2 linked regions of the uncultured Dysgonomonas sp. genome follow. The main gene of each other region encodes a partner of the protein of the gene in region 2 in a complex. Links are inferred from orthologs where the notes say so. Each region holds a gene or a part of one and is shown on either strand. Other genes may lie near its edges.

The links. Proteins that work in one complex are often made in the same cells at the same time.
Region 1: the proteins of mnmG (region 2) and mnmE are in contact, whole or in part, in a solved structure (PDB 9HIP), measured with the Escherichia coli proteins. The link is inferred for uncultured Dysgonomonas sp. from one-to-one orthologs.

Annotation. Positions count from the first base shown.
Region 1 is NZ_LT599032.1:3,368,823-3,372,042, forward strand. The notes cover bases 1-2,946. They hold mnmE (tRNA uridine-5-carboxymethylaminomethyl(34) synthesis GTPase MnmE), read left to right. Parts: upstream 1-750; coding sequence 751-2,142; downstream 2,143-2,946. Other genes in these bases: QZL88_RS14190 (hypothetical protein), read left to right, coding at 53-250; QZL88_RS14200 (helix-turn-helix domain-containing protein), read left to right, coding at 2,412-2,946. Outside these bases: more of QZL88_RS14200, read left to right, coding at 2,947-3,220. UniProt on the Escherichia coli protein: Exhibits a very high intrinsic GTPase hydrolysis rate. Involved in the addition of a carboxymethylaminomethyl (cmnm) group at the wobble position (U34) of certain tRNAs, forming tRNA-cmnm(5)s(2)U34.
Region 2 is NZ_LT599032.1:2,546,115-2,554,799, forward strand. The notes cover bases 3,524-6,511. They hold mnmG (tRNA uridine-5-carboxymethylaminomethyl(34) synthesis enzyme MnmG), read right to left. Parts: upstream 5,961-6,511; coding sequence 4,086-5,960; downstream 3,524-4,085. Other genes in these bases: QZL88_RS10570 (adenine phosphoribosyltransferase), read right to left, coding at 3,524-3,997; QZL88_RS10580 (copper homeostasis protein CutC), read right to left, coding at 6,072-6,511. Also shown: QZL88_RS10555 (YcxB family protein), read right to left, coding at 1-437; QZL88_RS10560 (acyltransferase family protein), read right to left, coding at 524-1,597; excinuclease ABC subunit UvrC, read right to left, coding at 1,644-3,443; more of QZL88_RS10570, read right to left, coding at 3,446-3,523; more of QZL88_RS10580, read right to left, coding at 6,512-6,809; QZL88_RS10585 (YgiQ family radical SAM protein), read right to left, coding at 6,864-8,685. UniProt on the Escherichia coli protein: NAD-binding protein involved in the addition of a carboxymethylaminomethyl (cmnm) group at the wobble position (U34) of certain tRNAs, forming tRNA-cmnm(5)s(2)U34.

The DNA of each region.
Region 1 (3,220 bases), 820 kb from region 2 along the record:
TATTCTATTGAATATCAGGACTTTTCTTTGATTTTCTAAATCTATTGGCGGTATGGACGGAGAACGAACCAACGGTCACAGGAGCGAAACATATGTAAAAGTGAAAAGTGAAGAACTAAAAGTGGAAAATGAGCAAGAGCAAGTTATAGAACAGATGCCTGTCGCACAACCATCCGTCGCCCTGGTAGAGAAGGCTAAGGTGAATCTTTATCCGTTTTTGCCTCCGGGATATACATCGAGGACGGATTGAGAAAGGGAGAAGTAGAAAGTAAAGAGATCCGAGTAGACGAGGTACGAGATACAAGTTGTTAACTGATGGCTGTTAACTGACGGGATGCTTTACTCAGCAAGCTAATTATTAATTGCTTCCAGTGTCACCTTTGTTACTTTTTGGAAAAAGATACAAGTAAACGAGATACAAGATACAAGTTGCTAACTGTTTACTGTTAACTGTAAATAGTGTTCTTTGTGCGCCTCTTGTGGTAAAGAGATTTAACCAACTAAGTACACGAAGGAAATCACAAAGGGCACAAAGGCTAAAAATACTGTTACTTTTGTTACCTTTTTAACAAGTAATGAGTTTTAAGCAATAAGTAATAAGTTGAGAACTGTATTTCTGTTGACTGCTAACTGTTTACTGTTAACTGTAAATGGTGTCACCTTTGTTACTTTTTATTCTTCCGAAGAGGATTAGTTTTTTATGTAACAGAAACAGTGTAACTTTGAGGGGATAAATTGGGAGAACAAAATATGCAAGGAAATAATATTATAACAGCAGTATCCACTCCGGCCGGTGTGGGAGGTATAGCTATCATTCGTTTGTCGGGCAAAGGATGTATTGAGTTGACCGGGTCTGTATTCAAGCCATATGGAAATAAAAAGTCAGGGGAACAGAAGGCAAATACAATCCGTTTCGGATACATAATGAAGGATAATACAGTATTGGATGAAGTGTTGGTTAGTGTTTTTAAAGCTCCGCATTCGTTTACCGGTGAAGATGTTGTAGAAATCTCTTGTCATGGCTCTGTTTATATACAGCAAAATATTTTGCAGTTATTGATATCTAACGGTGCGGCTTTGGCTCAGCCCGGAGAATTTACACAACGGGCCTTTCTGAATGGTAAGATGGATTTGTCCCAAGCTGAGTCTGTAGCAGACCTGATTGCTTCTTCATCGGCAGCAACACACAGATTGGCAATGAATCAAATGCGTGGGGGATTTAGTAATAAATTGATAGAGCTGCGTACTGAACTCCTCAATTTTGCGTCCCTGATCGAACTGGAGCTTGACTTCTCGGAAGAAGATGTTGAATTTGCTAACAGGGAGCGGCTGAAAGAAACGGCTTATGATATTGAACTTCATATAAGGAAACTGGCTGAATCTTTCGAATTGGGAAATGCGGTGAAGAATGGTATTCCTGTTGCTATCATAGGTGAGACAAATGCAGGAAAGTCAACTCTATTGAATCTGCTGTTGCATGAGGAAAAAGCAATTGTTTCGGATATACATGGTACTACCCGTGATGTAATAGAGGATACGATTAATATACAAGGCCTTACATTCCGCCTGATAGATACAGCCGGGATACGTGATACGACTGACGAGATAGAGAGTATCGGGATAGAGCGTACATTCAAAAAGATAGAGCAAGCCAATATTGTTCTTTGGATAGCGGATGTCAGTAGCTCGGATCAGCATCTTGAAGAATTGGCTGAAAAAATACTTCCTGCGTGTCAAGGCAAGAAGTTGATACTTGTATTCAATAAGGTTGACTCTATATCGCTGGAAAGGAAAATAGATAAGATGCAATTGTTTTTGCAGGAGATTCCTGACCGTATCTTTATTTCGGCAAAATATGAACAAGGGACAAATGATCTGGAGGACTTGCTTGTGAAAGCGGCTGATATCCCGGAAATAGGAGAACAGGATGTAATAGTAACCAATATGCGCCACTATACAGCGTTGGAAAATGCATTAGCTGCTATAAAGAGAGTTGGAGAAGGGTTGGAATTGCATCTGTCCGGAGATTTCCTGTCTCAGGATATTCGTGAATGTATGCATTATCTCGGTGAGATAACTGGGCAAATTTCTACAGATGAAATATTGGGGAATATTTTTAGTAAGTTTTGTATCGGCAAATGATAACTAATTAATATTGATCGAAAATAATTATCAATCATCACAAAGTCATCATTTTATGATGGCTTTTCTTTTTCTCTATTCTATCTTTGCTAATCAATAATTATGGTTGTTTTGATAATATTTATGTCATTTTTGTACCGATCATCGGAAAAATTGCACTCTCGTTTGGATTGATAACGCAGATTATGCATATTTGCAACATATAGCAACGCTGTGATACAAAGTGCAACATCAGGCAACAAATTTTAGCGAAGTTAAAGGATAGAATTATGAGCAATAAATTAGAGATTATAAAAAAATGTGAGTACTGCGGAAAAAGATTCGTAGCACAGAGAACGACTACCCGTTATTGTTCTCATCAATGTAACTCGAGGGCTTATAAAGAAGATAAGAAGAAGAGAAAGGTCGTAGGTCTCAACTATGCCATTATGCAGGAGATAGAACGGATTAGTGAACGCTTCGAAGAAATTCAGGATAAAGAGTTTCTGTCTGTGGTAGAAACAGCTTTTCTATTAAGTATTGAGAGGACCACTGTTTATCGCTATCTACATCGTGGACAATTAAAAGGAATCCGGATGGATGGCAAAACTTTTATTCGTCGTTCAGATATTGATGCGATGTTTGATAATGTCGAAAAATATGAGTCAAAGGCCAGGCCGAGTGTCGAAGCAAAACCGCTCACCGAATTCTATACAGTAGCTGAGATCAAAGAAAAATTCAATATTAAAGAATCCTGGCTATTCAAAGTAGCCAGAGAGAATGATATACCTAAGACTCTGATTCGGGGAAAATCCTATTTTAGCAAGAAGCACATTGATAAATATTTTGAAAAGAAAGGCATTAATGATTATCAGGATATTAGAGAATGGTACACAGTTGCGGATATTATGGAAAAGTATGGGTTGACTCTCAATGCAATATACAGCTTTGTCTCAGAGAATCAAATACCCAAGAAGAAGGATGGGCGAATGGTTTTATACTCCAAACATGATTTCGATGTAGCAAAGGGATATGAAAAACCCAAGGAGCCTGAATATTATTCAGTAGAAGAAGCTATGGAAAAATATAACCTGACTCG
Region 2 (8,685 bases):
AAGTCTTCCTTTGATATTTTACTTTTCGGAATTACATATGCGATATATCTGCTAGGATATAATAATATCCAACTCTTGGTTTCTGCAATCATATATACTTTATCCCACGTAAAGTTAGAATTAAATGACTCTCCTTTAGATTCTACAATCTCATTATCGAAAGTATAAGTAATGGTTTCTTTAATCCTGGAATCATTAAAATAGTTCCTTCTAAATAAAAAATATGTCAAGGCAGGAAAAAAGATTATAAAAATAACACCAAAATAGAGAGCAGAGATATCTGCATATCCTAATATATAGAAGAAAATAGATAATAGGCCTACAAAAGAAAGGAGCCACATACTCCATTTTTTGAAGAGTAGATAATAGTTCACTTTTAAATACTCGTTTAGACTTAATTGTGTTGTTACAATAATTTTATCCATGTTGTTTTCCATATTTATACAAATATAGTATTGGGATATAAATTATTTAAACTTTTTTGGGACAAAATGAGATTTTTATACCTTCTTAAATTATCAATTCAGATAATCCATTTGTTAAGTACAGGTATCTTCTTGATTATGAGAACAACTCCAAGAGATGCTATATATACGAGGATGGAAAGTACAGGTACGGATAGGATGGCAGGGAAAGTTCCTGTGTTTATATTCAGAATATTGAGTATTATATTGAAAAAATCATGTACAAGATATATGCCTAGTCCACAGTTTGCAAGGGTAGTTATATACTTATTGTTCGTATATTTTAGCAATTTAGGGCTATTGTTGATTATGTCTTTTACAAAGACGAATATAAAGAATGCCGATAGCATGGTATTGGGGCCCGTTCTGTCGAAAAATTGAGTGGCCGGGCCTCCGTTAGCCACCCCGACAATGGTAGAGACAGCATATGTTCCTATTAATGATGCAATTCCCAAAGTGTATAATACAATTTTTTCTTTTTTTGTCAGATCGAATTTGTAGAAAAAGTATCCTGCGATAAAATATCCTGTATATGAAAATAACTCGCTTATATTGAAGCTGACATGTACCTGAAAACGAGCATCTATTGTAGGGATTACAGAGCCGAATATAAAGTAGAGGATTAGGAAGTAGATATAATGTTCTTTTTTTGCATTTGCCGTGAAAATACGGAGTAGGGGAGTGAGTATATACATTGCCAGCAACGGATACATGAACCATAGATGGTGCCATGGAGTACCCAGGAATATTTCTTCATAGATACGGTGGAAATCGTCACCTGAAATGGGTTTTATATCCAGAAAAGAAGCTACCAAAGGCGAAAGTAGGCGATAAGCCACGCTCCAGAATATAAGAGCACATAATATACGGGGTATTGTTTTGGTATACAGCTTTTTAATTGTTGTATGATAGGTGGGATCGAGAAATATCATCCCACTTAGCATAAAGAATACAGGGACACACCATCTTAGGCAGGCTACAAATATATTTATTGTGTGCCATTCGGCAGGGTTTTCCTGAAATGACGTAAACCAGCGATTAGTCGTTATATGAAATACTATAATAGCGAATATTGTGAATACTCTTAGTACATCTGCAAACAAGATTCTATCCTTATGTTTATTCTCTATCATAATTCGGGTAGTATTGGTAGTGGCCTACTGGCAAAGATAAAAATATTTAATTGTTTTTTTCTTCGAAATACTTTCTTATCAATGCAGTCTTGAACTTTCCTATAATTTTTTCAAGTTCTCTGTCTTCTGCCAGTTTTATTCTTTTTACGCTCCGAAACTCTCTGAGAAGTAGTCTTTTAGTTTCGTCTCCGATACCTTTTATATTGTCTAGCTCTGATTTCACCTGACTTTTGCTCCGTTGATTTCGGTGGAAGGTAATACCAAATCTATGAGCTTCATCTCTAAGATGTTGAAGTACTTTGAGCGATTCTGAATTTTTATCAAGATAGAGAGGTATTGAATCTTCAGGATAGTAAATCTCTTCCAAACGTTTGGCAATACCTACTATTGCAACCTTTCCATATATCCCTAATGCTTTAAGAGATTCACATGCAGCACTTAATTGTCCTTTACCTCCATCTATTACAATGAGTTGGGGTAGGGGAATTTCCTCTTCCAGCAATCTGCGATAGCGACGATAAACGACTTCGCGCATGGTAGAGAAATCATCGGGGCCTTCAACTGTTTTTACATTAAAGTGGCGGTAGTCTCTTTTCGATGGTTTTCCCATTTTGAAGACGACGCAAGCTGACACCGGATTCGTTCCCTGTATATTTGAGTTATCGAAACACTCTATATGTGTAGGTAACTCTTTGAGGTTTAGGTCTTTCTGTATTTCTTTCAGTATTCTTACACTACGCTGTTCAGGGTTAAGGCTTTCTGCTTTTTTTAATTTGTCTATTTTGTACTGTCTTACGTTTTGTGTCGAAAGAAGCAACAATTTTTTCTTATCTCCACGCTGCGGAATCATGAATTCTACCCCTTCAAGTGCAAGGTCGGGATAAAATGGGACAACAATTTCTTTAGCCTTCGAGCCGAACCGTTCTCTTACTTCTATAATACCCAGACCGAGAAGTTCTTCCTTCTCTTCTTCCAACCGCTTACGATATTCGAACGTATAGGCTTGTATTATTGCTCCGTTATGTACGTTCAGATAATTGATATAGGCAGCACCTTCATCTTCATCGTAACTATACACATCTATATTATAATTTATGTTGCTTACAACTGTCGATTTATTTTTGAAGTTTTCTACAAGCAAATATTTTTCTTTCAATTTATTCGCTTCTTCAAATTCTTGATTCTCGGCAAGTTCAAGCATTTTGGCATAGATCTCATCGCTTACGATATTTGTATTTCCTTTTAGTATCTCTTTTATCGATTCTACATTTTTAATATAATTTTCAGACGTCTGCAATCCTACACATGGGCCAAGGCATCTTTTTATATGATATTCCAGACAAACCTTATATTTTCCCTCTGCAATCTTTTCCGGGGTCAAATTTAACGAGCAGGTACGAATAGGATATAATTTATGAACAAATTCCAAAAGAGTTTTTACGCTTAATACATTTGTATAAGGTCCAAAGTATTGTGAGCCATCTTTCGAAATTTTTCTGGTTAGTTCTACTCTTGGGTAATATTCATTCCGGATAACAATTGACGGGTAAGATTTGTCATCCTTGAGCATTACATTGTAACGCGGCTGAAATTCTTTTATCAGATTGTTCTCGAGTAGGAGAGTGTCTTCTTCCGTATCTACAATAATATATTTTATGTCCCGTATTTTGCTGACAAGTATCCTTGTCTTTGGACTATCATGATTTTTTGTAAAGTACTGCGAAACTCTTTTTTTTAGATTTTTTGCTTTACCTACATATATAATAATTCCCTTGTCATCAAAATATTGATAACAGCCGGGTTTTTCCGGAATATTTTGTATTATATTTTTGAGGTATTCATTCATTTCTATATGGAAAACTGTATCAAAGCTTTTATATCTACATCTTCTGGAAATAATGTTCTTCCTTTTAGTTCTTCCAGCTCTATAATGAAATTTACATAGATGTTTTTTACTCCCATTCTTTTCACCAAATTATAAGCGGCAAACATGGTTCCTCCTGTCGCAAGCAGATCATCGTGTATAAGGACAACATCATCTTCAGATAATGAATCTTTATGAATCTGAATTTTATCCACACCATATTCTTTCGCATACTCTTCTTCGTACACTTCCGCCGGAAGTTTCCCGGGTTTTCTTATAGGTACAAATCCTGCTCCGAGTTCAAGTGCCATTATGGGGCCCATAATAAATCCCCTCGATTCTATCCCTACTACTTTCGTGATACCTTTCCCTTTATATTCTTCCAGAAGGACATCTGTTAATATAGATAGAGATTCTTTGGTGTTGAATAATGGTGTTACATCTTTAAACTGGATTCCGGGAATTGGAAAATCAGGGATGTTTCTTACTGTATTCCTTAAGAAAGTTAGCTTTTGCTCTTTTGTGAATTGCTCCATTTTTATTGTTAAATATTTACATGTTCCACGTGGAACATTATTTTTTTTGACTGAAAATTTTGCTTTGTTCCACGTGGAACATCTTGTTTTATCTACCCAAAAGTACCAATAATATTGATATGTCGTTTGGTGAAACTCCCGGAATTCGGCTTGCCTGAGCGATTGTTTCAGGGCCTATTTTTGCTAGCTTTTGGCGTGCTTCGGTGGAAAGGGAGAGTATAGCTTCGTAATTAAATTTCCCTTTTATCTGGATGTTTTCGAGACGTGAAATCTTATCAGCAATCAATTGCTCTCTCTTAATATAGCCGTCATACTTAATGATTATTTCGCAGGCCTCTTTGATTTCTTCTTTTCTGTTTGGGATTTTATCCAGCTCTGTTTTGAAAGCAGGAACTAGTTCTGCTATGCTGTCTATAGATACCTGCGGGCGTGTGATTACATCTTTCAGTTTCAAGCCATGCTTCAATGGGCTAGTGCCCAGTTTTTCCAACCCTTCATTTATGTACTCTGGCTTCAAAGAGTAGTTGGCGGTGAAATCGATAATTCGCTTCATCTCTTCTCTCTTATGATTCAGGAGATCGATCCTCTCTCTCTTTGCCAAGCCGATATTGTAACCTTTTTCGGTAAGGCGTGCGTCTGCATCGTCTTGACGAAGCAATATTCTATACTCCGCACGCGAGGTAAACATACGGTATGGTTCATCGACACCTTTGGTTACCAAATCATCGATTAATACGCCGATGTATGCCTCGTCTCTTTTCAGGATGAATTCGTTTCCTCCTTGTGTTTTTATATGGGCATTTATCCCCGCTATCAACCCTTGACCGCCTGCCTCTTCATATCCGGTAGTCCCATTTATCTGTCCTGCGAAAAACAGATTGTTGATTAGCTTCGTTTCCAATGTATGTTTTAGTTGTGTGGGATCGAAAAAGTCATATTCGATTGCATAGCCGGGTCTGTAAATATGTATATTCCTGAATGCCGGAATTCTTTGTAAGGCCTCGATCTGAGTATGGAGTGGGAGAGAGGACGAAAATCCATTCAGATAGTATTCCTGTGTGTTTTCCCCTTCCGGTTCCAAGAATAATTGGTGTGAAGTTTTCTCCGCGAATGTTACAACCTTTGTTTCTATACTTGGGCAATAGCGTGGCCCTATACTTTTTATCTGCCCGTTGTAAAGTGGAGAATCATCCAATCTATCGCGTAAAGTGGAATGCACATCTTCGTTGGTGTAAGTAATCCAACAGCTAAGTTGTTTTAATGTGCGGGGTGCGAAGTCGAGGTATGAGAACTTGTGGAAATCATCATCGCCCTTTTGTTCTTCCATTAAACTGAAATCGACGCTTCTTCCGTCTATTCTGGCGGGAGTACCTGTTTTCATCCTGTCGGTAGTGAATCCGAATTCTCTCAATTGTTCAGTGATTCCGAATGATGCCGGTTCAGAAACACGTCCTCCTCCGAGTTGCGTTTTGCCTATATGCATTAGTCCGTTCAGAAATGTGCCGTTTGTGAGAACTACCGATTTTGCCGAGAAATTTACACCCATTGCAGTCTTCACTCCTGTTACAGTTTTGTTTTCTATAATCAGCGAGGTTACTGTGTCTTGCCATACAAAAAGGTTATCGGTGTTTTCGATGATCCCTCTCCATTTAAGTATGAATTGCGCACGGTCGCTTTGTGCCCGTGGACTCCACATGGCAGGACCTTTCGATTTGTTCAGCATGCGGAATTGGATAGCAGTTGTATCCGTGACAATTCCCATCTGTCCCCCGAGGGCATCTATTTCCCGCACTATTTGCCCTTTTGCGATGCCACCTACTGCGGGGTTGCAACTCATCTGGGCGATTTTGTTCATGTCCATTGTTATCAGCAGGGTTTTAGATCCCATGTTGGCCGCAGCGGCTGCAGCTTCGCAACCGGCATGGCCTGCCCCGACAACAATTACGTCATATTTGAAGTTCATATTTTTTTCTTTGGATAAAATTAATTCGGATGCAAAGTTAGTATTTTATTGTATTTCTTGCGATAATTACTTTATGCTTATGAATGTGCCATCATTAGATATGATGGCTATTTAAATATTATTGGCATTTTCCAACGCCTGTTTAACTTTTTCGGGATCGGTCAGAAGCATGCTATATTCTTCTTCTTCGTTTGTAAAAACAGGTGATTTGTATTGCATCCCTCCGTTGTACCTGCTTCGGAACGAACCATGAAATTCTTTTAAATCGGTAGCTTTAACCAGCTCCGAAATATTGTTTTCCGTGATGCCTCCTCCGGGCATGATTATTATCCTTTGGTCAGCCTGACCGATTAATTTCTTTAATATCTCTTTTCCTTCTGGCGCAGATTCCATCCCGCCTGATGTAAGTATGCGGTCACATCCCAATCCTATAATATCTTCTAACGAATCGAACAAATTATTACATCTGTCAAAAGCACGGTGAAAAGTAGTAGTCATATTGTATTTATGCGCAATGTTTACTAATTCTTGATTTCGTTTTTTATCGATGCTTCCATCCGGATTCAATATTCCGAATACAACACCATCACATTTGGCTTGTCCGCAATGATGAATGTCTTGTTTCATTATTTCAAACTCCAGATCGCTATACAGAAAGTCTCCTTCACGCGGACGGATAAGTACATTTAATTGAATATTAATTAGTTGCCTTGTATTTTGCATCTGTGATAGGGAAGGGGTAGTCCCTCCTTCGCTCAGATTATCACATAATTCGACTCTGATTGCTCCTCCTTTTTGTCCATTTATAGCCGATTGCGTTGAATTGGCGCAAACTTCAAGTGTAATCATATGATTGTTTTTTAATTAAATGTTTGATATTCAGATGTTTGACTGTTTAAATCTTTAATAAATAGATAACTTTTTCAATAAATCCTCCCTTTTCAACTTCTTCAATGACTTGATAATCTGAGGTCTATAGTTTTTGTCGTACCAGAAAAAGTATTGGCGCTGAGCCAGCTTTTGCTCTTTGGTTCGTGCCGTATATACTTTTTCGAGTGTATAAGGATGATAACCGGTATAATAAATTTCTGTAGCCACTGTCATTGGCGAAGGTGTAAAGTCCTGAACCTGTTCCAGTTTAAAGCCCAAAGGCTTTGTCTCGGAGGCTAGCTCCGCCATATCTATTTCTGTACAAGCCGGATGGGATGATATAAAATAAGGGATAAGCTGCTGTTTTAATCCGCTTTCGGAATTAATCTTATCGAATATTCTCTTAAATGTATGAAACTGCGAGAAGCTTGGTTTGCGCATACAGTTTAGCACCTTGTCGGATGTATGTTCCGGAGCCACTTTTAGTCTGCCGGAGACGTGATTTAATATCAGCTCCTTCGTGTATTTGTCGGATATTTTGTTTAACCGGTCATCGTCATTCCGGTGTAACAACATGTCATAGCGCACTCCACTGCCGATAAATGATTTCTTGATTTTCGGCAGGGAATCCACAGCTTTATAAATATCCAAAAGGTGTGAATGGTCTACATCGAGGTTTTTGCATATCTTCGGATGAATACATGAGGGGCGTTTGCATTTAGCGCAAATGTTTTCATCCCTGCCTTTCATTTTATACATGTTTGCCGAAGGGCCTCCCAGATCACTTAAATATCCCTTGAAATCTGGCATTTCCGTGATTTGTTTTACCTCGTTGAGTATCGATTTTTTCGAGCGGGAGGCAATGAATTTTCCCTGATGTGCCGATATGGTACAAAAGGCACATCCACCGAAACATCCCCGGTGCATATTTACCGAGAATTTTATCATCTCAAAAGCCGGAATGGTTTTTCCTTTGTATTTCGGATGGGGCAGGCGGGTATATGGCAGATCGAACGAGGCATCTATCTCTTTTTCAGACATGGGAGGGTAGGGAGGGTTGATTATTACCGCCTTTTCATCGTATATCTGTATAATGCGCGAAGCATTCATCATATTCGATTGCTCTTCTACAATGCGAAAATTGCCTGCTTGTTTAAGTTTATCGGCAAGGCACTCTTCATGGGAAGCCAAATAGATATCTTTTCCGTCTGTTTGCTGTTTTAAAGCGTTTTTAGCACATAGATATGCCGTTTGTGGCATATCTCTTAATTCATCGAGAGATTTGCCGTTCTTGAGCTCCGAAACTATCTTTTTCAATGGATTCTCACCCATGCCATATACCAGCAGATCCGCTTTTGAGTCGATAAGTATAGATTTATATAATTTATCATCCCAGTAATCGTAGTGCGTTACCCTGCGTAAGGATGCCTCTATTCCCCCTAATAATACAGGTACATCGGGAAAAAGCTCTTTCAGAATATTGCAATAGACAATGGAGGCCCTGTCGGGGCGCATCCCTGCCTTTCCATCAGGCGTATAGGCATCGTCGGAGCGCAGTCGCTTGTTCGCCGTATAGTGGTTTATCATCGAGTCCATTGCTCCGGCTGTTACCCCGAAGAAAAGGCGCGGTTTACCCAGTTTTTTGAAGTCGCGCAGATCGTCCCGCCAGTTCGGCTGTGGTATGATGGCTACCTTCAGCCCTTCGGCTTCAAGCATGCGTCCTATGACTGCTGCTCCAAAAGACGGGTGGTCTATATATACGTCTCCTGAGAAAAGGATAACATCCAGTTCGTCCCATCCTCTGAGTTCCACTTCTTTTTTTGTGGTCGGTTGCCAGTCGGTCAGTCGGTATTCT